3 regions of the Neobacillus sp. K501 genome follow, and region 2 is predicted to be linked to each of the others. Evidence: predicted binding sites of a transcription regulator. Region 2 holds the regulator's gene; each other region holds the start of a gene.
What was found. The regulator LexA, encoded in region 2, represses DNA repair genes until DNA is damaged. The targets are predictions, from matches to a motif close to CGAACATATGTTCG.
Positions count from the first base shown of each region.

Region 1 (4,291 bases), on a different contig from region 2:
ATGTAATTCTTGCCCATATTTCACCTAATCCATTGCTCGAGCCCCCAGCACCAGGAGAAAAAGAAAGACCGAAACCACAGCTGCAGCATAACGCATCAATGAAGAAATTGCTTACTTACCCGATTCAGATGGTGTATACGGGGCATGGGGATGAAGTATTTGAACTAAAAGAGTTGGTTGAAAAAAGATTGGTACACCAGCACGAACGGGCAATGAAGGTCAATAATTGGCTTAAAGAAGAGGAGATGACGGTTTTTGAAATTTGTAAACGGCTTTTTCCAACCGTTTATCAGCGCGAACTAATGCTAACGATTTCAGAGACGGTTGGTCAGCTTGACTATTTGGCCTCTATCGGCGAGATTATAAGTAAGGATCAGCAGCCTGTCCTTTATCAAGCCAGATGAGGTGTAAATATGGTTAGGGAACAATTAAAGGGAAAAAATATCGTCATTACCGGCGCATCCGGAGGAATTGGCGCGGAAATTGCTAAGCTTTGCGCTGCAAGCGGGGCCAACCTGGTCCTGCTTGCCCGCAGTGTCGATAAGCTCGAACAGCTGCAAACAGAGCTTCAGCAAAAACATCAAGTAAAAGTGGACGTATTTCAGCTTGATGTATCGGATACGGAAAAAGTAAAAGCTGTGTTTACTGATATTTTTGCTAAGATCGGTGATGTTGATATTCTTGTTAATAATGCGGGCTTTGGGGTTTTTCGGGAAGCCCATCAAGCAAGTTTCGATGAAATAAAAGGGATGTTCGAGGTCAATGTCGTTGGCCTTATGGCATGTACGAGTATGGTGTTGCCGAAAATGCGCGAACGGCGTTTTGGACATATTATTAATATTGCTTCCCAAGCAGGGAAAATTGCCACGCCTAAATCGAGTGTTTATTCTGCGACCAAGCATGCTGTGCTAGGCTACACGAATGCTTTAAGGATGGAAGTTTCGGATTATAGTGTGCTGGTTACCTCTGTAAATCCTGGTCCGATTGCAACAAACTTTTTTACCATCGCTGATGAAAAGGGTACATATGTAAAAAATGTCCAGAGATTTATGCTTCAGCCAGAATATGTTGCCCAGAAGGTTGTCGACAGCATGCTGACAAAAACACGGGAAATCAATCTGCCGCGTTGGATGAACATGGGCAGTATTGTCTATGTCCTGTTTCCCCGATTATTCGAACGAATCGGCAAAAAAGCCTTTAATAAAAAGTAAAAAACCGCGACCTGCGGCTTTTTTTCTGCCCGAAAAGGCGATTGATTTCTCCTACCTAAAGTTTTATCCTGTTAAAAACTCGTACACTGTATCATTAATAACCTCATACAAATCAGCAGCCGGCTGTTCCGCTTTAAGTGTGATAATCCGGTCTGCAAGTTCCTCTAAGTCTTCACTGCTCATTGGTAATGATTCTACTTCAGAATAATACTGTTTAAAGCAGTTTTTCACCATTTTAATAATCAATTTTTTCTCCATTCAACTTGCACCTCATCACCCATTATACGCTTTTTTCCTTTCCTAAAAAAACGAGAACCGTGAACAATGTCAAAAATTTTCCATTGAATGCGAACGCATATTCGCTTAAGATATGAATATACTGATAAAGAACGTGTGTTCGATAACTTTGATATGGAGGAAAGAGCATGGTTGATTACAGCACGTTACCTCATAATCAAATTTTATGTGTAGATATGAAGAGCTTTTATGCAAGCTGTTCGGCGGTTATGGAGGGCCTTGATCCCTTAACCTGCTACCTGGCAGTCGCTGGTAATAAAGAGCGAAGCGGCAGCGTTGTTCTCGCTGCTTCGCCGCTGTTGAAGAAAGAATTTGGCATCAAAACCGGTTCACGTTTGTTTGAGATTCCTGATGATTCACGGATTAGAGTGGTGGAGCCGAAAATGGCTACCTATTTACGTATTTCCACAGAAATTAGCCGTGTGTTTAATCGTTATGTGCCAAAAGAAGCGATTCACACGTATAGTGTCGATGAAAGTTTTATTAAAGTCGATGGGGCCGTCCATTTATGGGGAGATGCCAAAACAATTGCTCAAAAAATCAAGGATGATATCGAGCGCGAATTTCAGCTCCCCTGTGCCGTTGGAATTGGACCCAACATGCTTATGTCAAAGCTTTGTCTGGACCTTGATGCTAAGAAGGATGGAATTGCCGAATGGACATATGAGGATGTGCCGACAAAACTTTGGAATGTCTCACCACTTCGAGAAATGTGGGGGATCGGCAGGCGTGTGGAAAAAACGCTAAATGGAATGGGGATTTTCACTGTTGGCCAGCTGGCTCGCTATGATTTAGAAAAGCTGGAAAAGAAGTTTGGAATCATGGGGAACCAACTCTATCATCACGCCTGGGGAGTTGATCTCTCAGATTTAGGAGCGCCAATTGTGGCTGGGCAGATCAGTTTTGGAAAAAGCCAGATTCTTTTAAGAGATTATAAAGATGAAGAAGAAATTAAGCATGTAATTTTAGAAATGTGTGAGGAGGTTGCCCGTCGAGCAAGATCACGTCGGAAGGCAGGCAGGACGATTAGTCTTGGAATTGGCTATAGCCAGGATGAACTCGGCGGCGGCTTTCTCCGTTCAAGGACGATTATGCAGCCAACCAATGTGACGATGGAATTGTACCGGGTTTGTCTTGAATTATTTCATGAGCATTATACCGGAAAGACGGTAAGGCAAATTGAGATTAGAATCGGAAATATTGTTGATGACTACGAGATGCAGCTTGACCTGTTTGACACGGGTGCTTATAAGCGGCGGGAGCTGGGCTATGTGGTCGATTCGATCCGGCGGCGCTTTGGATCAGGTTCCCTATTACGGGCTGTCTCCTATACGGCAGCAGGAACGGCCAAACATCGGGCAACATTAGTCGGCGGGCATAAAAGATAATAAGAAAAGCGGAAGCGCCTTGTCCAGGGGCTTATGACCCCTAGGCGCTGGAGCTGGACAAGAAAAGGGGGCAGAGCGCATGATTCGCGATCGTGGCAGAATCAAATGGACATCAATGATGCTTCCTGAGCATGTTAAAATGCTTAGAGATTGGGTAAAGGAAGATCAATACGAACAGAAAAAAGAAATGGATGAACAGCAATTAGAAATGATGAATGAGACCTTATCAGAAGCAATCGAATTTGATCAGTTCGTGACGATTACCCATTATCGACATCAACATTATGAAATTGTGATTGGTAAAATCCATTACTGGAATGAACTCGGACAAAAGCTTCATGTCATAGACCGTTTCGAAGAAGTTCATCGTATCCCGATAATTGATATTATCGATATCCGGCTGACGGATGCATGAAAAGAGCGGCACCATACCGGAAAGCCGCTCTTAAACATCTAATCTTATTTAGAAACGCGAACCTGGGATTCAAATTTCCCTTTATGGGAGCCATCACAGAATGGTTTGTTGTTTGACAATCCGCAGCGGCAAAGAGAAAAGCTTGGCTTCGTTTGATAAACATTACCTTCGCCATCAAGTAATTCAACATCACCAGAAATTCTTAATGATCCATTATCGTTTACTTTTATTTGAACTTTAGACATAAAACTGTCCCCCTTTTTTTAATAATGCAGTGAGCTAAAAACTAGCATCAATCATGTCATATGATACAATACATGATATGCCAAAAAAGGGGGTTATAAACATGGAGATTAAGATGACACCAGCGGCAGCAGAGAAAATTAATGAGAGAACCGAGGGGAAAAAAGGTTTCTTAAAACTAAAATATGACACAGAAGGCTGCGGATGTGCAGTAAGCGGAGTAATTGCCTTGTGGTTTGTACCAGACGTGGATGAGGACGATGTGAGAATTGAGACAAATAGTCAGCCGGTTTATATTGAAAAAGCAAAAACGGTTTTCTTTGATGACCAAATGACGATTGATTTTTCCCGTGAGGCTAATTCCTTTCAATTAAAAAGTCCAGGACAAATTTTGAATGGGCGCATGAGCATGATTATAAAAACAGACTGATCCAAATGGACAGTCTGTTTTCTTATGAAAAATGCTTCTAGCTGCGCTCTACATAAGTTAATAAAAACTTATCAATCATTCTTTCATACTCTTCTGGATTTTCATTATAGGATTGGGCGTGCCTGCCTTTAGCCGCTAGATACAACATCTTCGGACCTTGTTTTTGCTCATAAAGTTCCTGTGTCATGGCTGGTAAGATAAAATCATCATGTTCACTATGAATAAACAGAATCGGATGATGAATATTTTTAATTACTGAAATAGGTGAAACATGGCGGATCGAATATTTGTCGCGAAAACGCAGAAT
Region 1 covers NZ_JBSLYA010000002.1:187,600-191,890, reverse strand. Annotated here, with positions in the region: gene ACWM35_RS05460 (MBL fold metallo-hydrolase) at 1-404, shown strand, start outside; gene ACWM35_RS05455 (SDR family NAD(P)-dependent oxidoreductase) at 414-1,211, shown strand; gene ACWM35_RS05450 (YqzH family protein) at 1,275-1,469, opposite strand; gene ACWM35_RS05445 (Y-family DNA polymerase) at 1,637-2,896, shown strand; gene ACWM35_RS05440 (YolD-like family protein) at 2,976-3,311, shown strand; gene ACWM35_RS05435 (CDGSH iron-sulfur domain-containing protein) at 3,356-3,556, opposite strand; gene ACWM35_RS05430 (iron-sulfur cluster biosynthesis family protein) at 3,658-3,984, shown strand; gene ACWM35_RS05425 (alpha/beta hydrolase) at 4,022-4,291, opposite strand, start outside.
Region 1: ACWM35_RS05445 (Y-family DNA polymerase) is a predicted target of LexA. The motif match lies at 1,560-1,573, and genes of this name have one in related genera.

Region 2 (4,291 bases):
TGAGTTTGACCCTCCTTTCAATACTTGCTGCATAAAGATTAATTTTACTTAAAAAAAGACCATCTGACAAGGCAAATGGTCCACTACTCTTCCTGTTCGGTTTCGAGATGTTCTTGATAACGTCTATGTACAGTTGCTTTTGATATCTTATAACCAAATCCACGAAGTGTCGCCGTAATTTCAGAAAAGGTTAATTCATTTTCTCGCAAACGGATTATTTCGCTAAGCGGAACCTCTATTTTGTCCCGGCCAGAACGCTGCCCTAAATTTTTCAAATTTTTCTCAGGCCTGTATCCTTGACTAACCGCTCTTTTCATTCCACGTTTTATTTTAATATTATGTAGCTTGCGCTGATATTCTTCCACCATTCCGACAATTTGCAGTACCATGGAATCAGACTCTGAAAGCTGCAATTCTCCATTATGTGAAATGGAATAAAGTTTGATGCCTTCTTTTAAAACACAATGCAAAAGAGCGATTTTCGCATTACCTCTTCCAAGTCTCGTTTCATCTTGAATGAGAATTGCTTGTACCGATACATCCTTAATTTGGTCTAACAACTCTAGAATTCCATCCCGTTCTAAATCATAACCGCTAGCCTGTTCCTTAATAATAGAAACAACTTCAAATTGATATTGTTTCGCAAGCTGAATTAATTCTTCTTCCTGACGGATTAATGAGGTTTCCTGTGTTTCCTTATTGGTACTCACACGGCAATAAATAATAGCTTTCATCTACTATTCTCCTGCAGCGCTCGCCAGTTCAGTAGGAAAGGGAACATCTTGGTTTACTGGTATCATAATTTCTTCACCTGGATAGATTTGATCTCCGTCTATATCATTATGCTGTTTGACCCAACTGACAAAATCATTATTCGATAGTGAATGTTGCTCAGAAAATTGATTAGATATTTTCCAAAGAGAATCTCCTTCTGAGATCTTAATCTTTATATATTGATCTTCTTCTGGTGAATTAAATCGTAGAGATAACATAAAGGCTAAAGAGCAGCTTAATACAATAAGTAAAATAGCATAAGAGTATTGGTTCCATATTTTTTTCATTTTCAAAACCCCTTACTAGAATATATGTTCGTTTATTTGTCTTTATTATAATCCGAACGTTTGTTTGATGTCAACAATTAATTCGAACTTATGTTTGTATAAAAAAAACGAACATGATATAATAAAGTTAATAATTACTAGGGCGAGGTGTAACAAAAAATGACAAAAATATCAAAGCGGCAGCAGGATATCCTTGATTTTATTAAAGGGGAAGTTAAGAAAAAAGGTTATCCGCCTTCCGTAAGGGAAATTGGAGAAGCGGTCGGTCTTGCATCGAGTTCAACCGTTCATGGGCACTTAGCTCGTTTAGAAAGTAAAGGCCTTATCAGACGTGACCCAACAAAACCAAGAGCGATTGAAATCCTAGAAATAGATGAACATGTAAGTATTCCTCGAAACAATGTAGTCAACGTTCCTGTTCTAGGGAAAGTAACAGCTGGACTTCCGATTACTGCCATCGAAAACATTGAAGAATATTTCCCTCTTCCAGAAAGACTAGCACCTGCAGATGAGCATGTATTTATGCTAGAAATCATGGGTGAGAGTATGATAGAAGCTGGTATTCTTGATGGGGATTATGTAATCGTAAAGCAGCAGCAAACAGCGAATAATGGGGATATCGTGGTTGCAATGACAGAAGAAGATGAGGCTACATGTAAACGATTCTTTAAAGAAAAAGACTTCATCCGCCTTCAGCCGGAAAACTCTACAATGGATCCTATAATTTTGCGAAATGTTTCGATTTTAGGGAAAGTTATTGGGGTTTATCGTCATATTCATTAATTTTTTAAATAGCAAAAAGTCCAATTCATGTGGAATTGGGCTTTTTATTTATGGTTCAGAACTCCTGATATGACCCTACTAATTGCTTTATTCTCTTTACAGTCACTCCAGACCTCCTGCTGTGACTCAACTACTCACCTTTTCATCTTTTCGGTCACTCCAGACCTCCTGCTGTGACCCTACTACTTGCTTTTTCATCTTTTCGGTCACACAAGTCCACTTTAAATAGAAATAACAAAAAAGACCCAGTATGGAGCCAATCCACACTGAGTCTATTACTATTAATACATACTTAAATACTGTTCGCGCTCCCAAGGATGGACGACGGTGCGGAACATATCCCACTCAATCTCTTTTGCTTCAACGAAGTGCTCGAAGATATGCTCGCCAAGACCGGCAACGATAACTTCGTCAGATTTCAATTGATCTAGAGCTTGAGCAAGAGTTGCTGGAAGATCGATGATTCCTTCCTCGATTCTTTCTTCCTTGCTCATAACATAGATGTTACGATCCACTGGAGCAGGAGGAGTTAATTGATTCTTAATTCCATCTAAACCAGCTTTTAATAGTACTGCCATTGCTAGATATGGATTTGCTGCTGGGTCAACGCTACGGACTTCAACACGAGTACTTAATCCGCGTGATGCCGGAATACGGATAAGTGGAGAACGGTTTCTAGCAGACCATGCAACGTAACAAGGAGCTTCGTAGCCTGGAACAAGACGCTTATAAGAGTTTACAGTTGGATTGGTTACTGCTGTAAAGCTTGGCGCATGCTTCAAGATCCCTGCAATAAATTGGCGAGCCGTATCGCTCATTTGAAGGTTACCTGTTGGTTCGAAGAATGCATTTTCCCCATTTTTGAATAATGAAAGGTTCATGTGCATTCCAGATCCGTTTACACCGTACAATGGTTTTGGCATGAACGTTGCATGCAAGCCGTGTTTACGAGCAATTGTTTTTACAACAAGCTTGAACGTTTGGATTTGGTCACAAGCTGTTAGTGCATCCGCATATTTAAAGTCAATTTCATGCTGACCTGGTGCTACCTCATGGTGAGATGCTTCAATTTCAAAGCCCATTTCTTCAAGTTCAAGAACGATATCACGGCGGCAGTTTTCCCCTAAATCGGTAGGAGCTAAGTCAAAGTAACCGCCTTGGTCATTCAATTCTAATGTAGGCTCACCTTTTTGGTCTAATTTAAATAAGAAGAATTCTGGTTCAGGTCCTAGGTTAAAGTCTGTGAAACCTAAGTCTTCCATTTCTTTTAATACTCTTCTTAAGTTATTACGCGGGTCACCTTCAAATGGTTTACCTTCTGGAGTATAGATATCACAAATCAACCGTGCAACTTTACCTTTTTCAGCTGTCCAAGGGAAAACTACCCAAGTATTTAAATCTGGATAAAGTAACATATCAGATTCTTCGATTCGAACGAAACCTTCGATAGATGAACCATCAAACATCATTTTGTTATCAAGTGCTTTTTCTAATTGACTAATTGGAATCTCTACATTTTTAATTGTTCCGAGAATATCAGTGAACTGTAAACGAATGAACTTAACGTTTTCCTCTACTGCTAATTTCTTAATATCTTCCTTTGTATACTTTGCCATTTTTATTCCCTCCACCTTATATTATAAAAATTTTCTAATGGAAAAATCGTGACATATCACCTTGACGCAACGACGATCGATTAAATCTACCAGCCTGCTGCAATTCTTGACGAAGAAGATTTCTTAGCTGTTCGTCCGTTAATTCTTGTTTGGCTTTTTCATTTACTTGTTGTAAAACATTAGCCTGCTGTTCTTTGATCAATAAAAGCTGCTTGATCCCAGCCATATTCACTCCTTGATCAATTAAATCCTTAATTTCTAGCAGTCTATCAATATCAATAAGACTAAACAATCTCCTGTTTCCATCTGTTCTTGCTGGAGAAATCAATTGATGCTCTTCATAGTAACGGATTTGTCTAGCAGTTAATTCTGTTAATTGCATGACTGTTCCGATCGGAAACAGTGGCATGGAGCGGCGTAATTCTTTCCCACTCACTTTAATTTCTCCTCTCCTTTTTCTAATTTATATTGCTATTATATTTCGTGTTAGAAAAGATGTCAATCTAATGTTAAGTTTTCTCACATGGTTTTTCAAAAGGATTTGTTAAGTATAATTATTGTTTTTGAACCAATTAAGCTGATTGATGATTAGATTCTCAATAACGGTATCTCGTCCCAATAACGCAGAACCTTTATACATTACTGGTTTCTCTTCTTGAACACGTTTTCGGTCACGTAGAACAGCTTTACTTTACCGAGATCTCTAATTCAAACTGTTTACCGTAACGTAAAACCTCTTTAGGTTACCGATTTCCTTTTCTAGACCACCTTCAGGCACGTAGAGACCTTTAACAAAAGATTTTTCTCTATTCCACACGTAATTTTTTATTC
Region 2 covers NZ_JBSLYA010000001.1:258,160-262,450, forward strand. Annotated here, with positions in the region: gene ACWM35_RS01215 (DUF896 domain-containing protein) at 1-1, opposite strand, end outside; gene ACWM35_RS01220 (YneB family resolvase-like protein) at 84-734, opposite strand; gene yneA (cell division suppressor protein YneA) at 738-1,061, opposite strand; gene lexA (transcriptional repressor LexA) at 1,221-1,844, shown strand; gene glnA (type I glutamate--ammonia ligase) at 2,126-3,460, opposite strand; gene ACWM35_RS01240 (MerR family transcriptional regulator) at 3,495-3,896, opposite strand.

Region 3 (4,291 bases), on a different contig from region 2:
TAAAATTTATTATCTTGGAATATAATTTACCTAAATATTAGTAAAAGTTAAAGCGAAGAACCGACCACTTTCACAGTAAAAATGGTCGGTTTTCATATATAAAATCCTCTGGTTGTCCCCTAAACCATAATCTTCTTTTAATCTCAATAAATTTAATAAAGGTAGTGATAGTATGAATATTCTTAAGGAAAGTGAAAAGAGCTATGATGAATTGGTCGAATTGAATCGGATGTTAGAGAAAAAATTAGCGGAAGAGATAGCCAAAAACAAAGAGAAAGATCATTTCTTCATCCAGCAATCCAGACATGCGGCGATGGGGGAAATGGTTGGAAGTATTGGGCACCACTGGCGTCAACCGATAAACAGCTTAACTCTCCTAGTTCAGGACTTACGCGATGCACTCGAGTTTGGGGAAATAACAGAGCTATATCTTGACCGTTTCACCAAAGATAGTATGGATCAAATTCAGCATATGACAGGTTTTTTGAATGATCTTCGAAAATTTTATCTGCCCAATAAAGAGAAGCGCTTTTCGGTTTCTGATGCTATAGAAGATGCCTTATCGATCTTTTCTCCTTGTCTGAAAAGCCATGATATCGATATTGAATTTGTTCATCGCGGACAGCCACTTACGTTTGGATATCCAAATGATTATCGTTTAGCTGTATTAAATGTCCTCTTAAACGCCAAGGATGCCTTTGACTATCGCGAACAACATAACAGGAAAATTCAAATCCAAATTTATGAGGAAGCGAATTTTTGGGCTGCCCAATTTACCTATAAGGCTGATGTGAGGGAGCCCGCATCCCATTTTAGTATGTTTGAGCCGAATTTTACCCAACAAACTCACGGTAGCGGGCTCAGATACTACTTTACAAACACAGTCGTAGCGAATATGAATGGATGTGTGAAAGCTGAAAATACAGGGGATGGAACAAGCATTACATTACTTGTCCCGAAGGCTTCCAGATAAACTATCGGAAAAATGGATTAATTCCATATTATTCTGAGTTTATGTTTTTTTCCTGATATCTTGGTTATGTTATAGTTAGTTTAGCAGGTTAAATATAGGAAAATAAGGAAGTGTTGAAGATGTCTGTTCAAAATCCAAGTCTTGATGACATTGGGGCCATTTTAAAAAAGGCTAAGAGAATTGCTGTGGTTGGTCTAAGTAATAAACCCGATAGAACCTCATACATGGTTTCTGAGGTCATGCAAAAAGCTGGATATGAAATTATTCCAGTGAATCCGACCATTGATGAAGCACTTGGCGTAAAGGCGGTAGCCTCCTTAAAGGATATCGAGGGTCATATTGATATTGTTAATGTCTTCCGCCGTTCTGAACAATTATTAGATGTTGCCAAAGAATTTGATGAAATCGATGCAGATGTGTATTGGGCTCAGCAAGGCTGCGTCGATGAAGAAGCTTATCAGTACTTAAAAGATAAGGGCTATACAGTCATTATGGACCTCTGTATAAAAGTGGCCCATGCTTTAACAAAATAAACAATTAGATAAAATAGCTGCTAAAAACTGGCAGCTATTTTATTTTTTTCACTTTAGATTACAGCAATTATATCTTGCAATAATTTGTTGTTTTCAAAGATTGCATTTGCCAAAATGAAATAAATCGCTAAAATAAAGCATAGACGAAGCGAGAACATATGATAAAATGATAGTGGCAAACGTTCGTTCTAACTTAATTAATAAAATTTAAGATATTAAAAATATCTGGCACGAATGAGAAATGTGATGATTATGTTAGCAATCAGAAGTGTTTTCTTTTTGTAGGCAGTGAAAGGGGTATTTTAGTGGCAAAAAATCAACAGGTGTTTGAATATAATGATGATGCCATACAGGTACTAGAGGGACTGGAGGCCGTCAGAAAGCGGCCAGGGATGTACATTGGCAGTACAGATTCTCGAGGACTACACCATCTCGTATATGAGATAGTCGATAATTCCGTGGATGAGGCTCTAGGTGGATATGGGGATCAAATTATTGTACGTATCCATAAAGATAATTCGATAAGTGTAATTGATAAAGGACGCGGAATGCCTACGGGTATGCATAAATTAGGAAAACCAACCCCTGAAGTCATTCTCACAGTGCTTCATGCTGGTGGGAAATTTGGCCAGGGCGGTTATAAAACGAGCGGTGGTTTACATGGAGTTGGCGCCTCTGTCGTCAATGCTTTATCTGAATGGTTAACCGTTACGATTAAGAGGGACGGTTTTATTTATGAACAGCGGTTTGAAAATGGCGGTAAACCAGTAACCACACTAGAAAAAATCGGGAAAACCAATCAAACGGGTACAACCATTCACTTTAAACCAGATACCACCATTTTTTCTACCACGACATATAATTTTGAAACATTGTGTGAAAGGTTACGAGAATCAGCATTCCTTTTAAAAGGATTGAAGATTGAAATCATCGATGACCGCAATAGTGTCCATGAAGTATTCCATTACGAAAATGGAATTGAGGCTTTTGTTAGTTACTTGAACGAAGAAAAAGATGAGCTTCATCCTGTTGCTAGTTTTGAAGGTAGTCAAAATGGCATTGAAGTTGAATTTGCTTTTCAATTTAATGACGGTTATTCCGAAAATGTCCTTTCGTTTGTAAACAATGTCCGGACGAAAGACGGTGGCACCCATGAAGTAGGGGCAAAAACGGCGATGACTCGTGTATTTAACGACTACGCCCGTAAGGTTTCACTTTTAAAAGAAAAAGATAAAAATCTTGATGGCGCTGATATTCGTGAAGGATTATCTGCCATTGTTTCAGTTAGAATTCCAGAGGAGCTTTTACAATTTGAGGGTCAGACCAAAGGTAAATTAGGAACGAGTGAGGCCCGTTCCGCAGTCGATGCGGTGGTGTCTGAAAATCTATCCTATTTTCTTGAAGAAAATCCTGATATTAGCTCTTTATTAATCAAAAAGTCAATAAAAGCCTATCAAGCAAGGGAAGCTGCAAGGAAAGCGCGGGAGGATGCCAGAAGTGGTAAGAAACGGAAACGTTCAGAAGCTAGTCTTTCAGGTAAACTTACCCCTGCACAATCACGTAATCCTCAGAAAAATGAGCTTTATTTGGTCGAAGGAGACTCTGCAGGTGGGTCCGCGAAACAGGGACGCGACCGCCGCTTTCAAGCGGTTCTTCCTTTACGAGGTAAAGTAATTAATACCGAAAAAGCAAAGCTTGCCGATATCTTTAAAAATGAGGAAATCAATACCATTATCCATGCTGTGGGTGCTGGAGTCGGGTCTGACTTTACTGTTGAAGATGTTAACTATGATAAAGTGATTATAATGACGGATGCTGATACTGACGGAGCCCATATTCAGGTATTACTATTAACTTTCTTCTACCGTTACATGAAGCCGCTTATCGAAGCAGGTAAGGTTTTTATTGCATTGCCTCCTTTATATAAGGTAAGCAGAGGTACCGGCAAAAAAGAAGTGATTGAGTATGCTTGGAATGAGGACGAATTACAAGGTGCTATTAAAAAAGTCGGTAGAGGCTATATCATTCAGCGATACAAAGGTCTTGGTGAAATGAATGCTGACCAGCTTTGGGAAACAACCATGGATCCGGAGACACGGACGTTAATCCGTGTAAAAATTGATGATGCGGCAAGAGCAGAACGCCGCGTAACCACTCTTATGGGTGATAAAGTGGAACCGCGCCGTAAATGGATTGAAAGCAATGTGGCGTTTGGTTTAGAAGAAGATGATTCAATTCTCGAAAATGAAAATATTACGGTCGCCCAGGAGGAATCTGAATAATGAGTACAAATGAAAAGTTCCGTGACCTGCCTTTAGAGGATGTCCTTGGTGATCGTTTTGGTCGATATAGTAAATATATAATTCAAGAACGTGCCCTGCCAGATGCCAGGGACGGCTTGAAGCCAGTGCAGCGAAGAATATTGTTTGCGATGCATGTGGAAGGGAACACCCATGAAAAAGGTTTCCGAAAATCAGCTAAAACCGTTGGGAATGTAATTGGTAACTATCACCCCCATGGTGATTCATCCGTTTACGAAGCGATGGTTCGGATGAGCCAGGACTGGAAGGTACGAAATGTCCTAGTAGAGATGCATGGAAACAACGGTAGTGTCGATGGTGATCCACCTGCAGCGATGCGTTACACAGAAGCTAGGCTATCAGCCATTGCCACTGAGTTACTACGTGATATCGAGAAAAACACCGTAGAGTTTATTCCAAACTTCGATGATACATCAAAGGAACCAACTGTATTCCCAGCAATGTTTCCAAATCTACTTGTCAAT
Region 3 covers NZ_JBSLYA010000003.1:193,598-197,888, reverse strand. Annotated here, with positions in the region: gene ACWM35_RS08970 (sensor histidine kinase) at 173-973, shown strand; gene ACWM35_RS08965 (CoA-binding protein) at 1,093-1,506, shown strand; gene parE (DNA topoisomerase IV subunit B) at 1,812-3,788, shown strand; gene parC (DNA topoisomerase IV subunit A) at 3,788-4,291, shown strand, end outside.
Region 3: parE (DNA topoisomerase IV subunit B) is a predicted target of LexA. The motif match lies at 1,683-1,696, and genes of this name have one in related genera.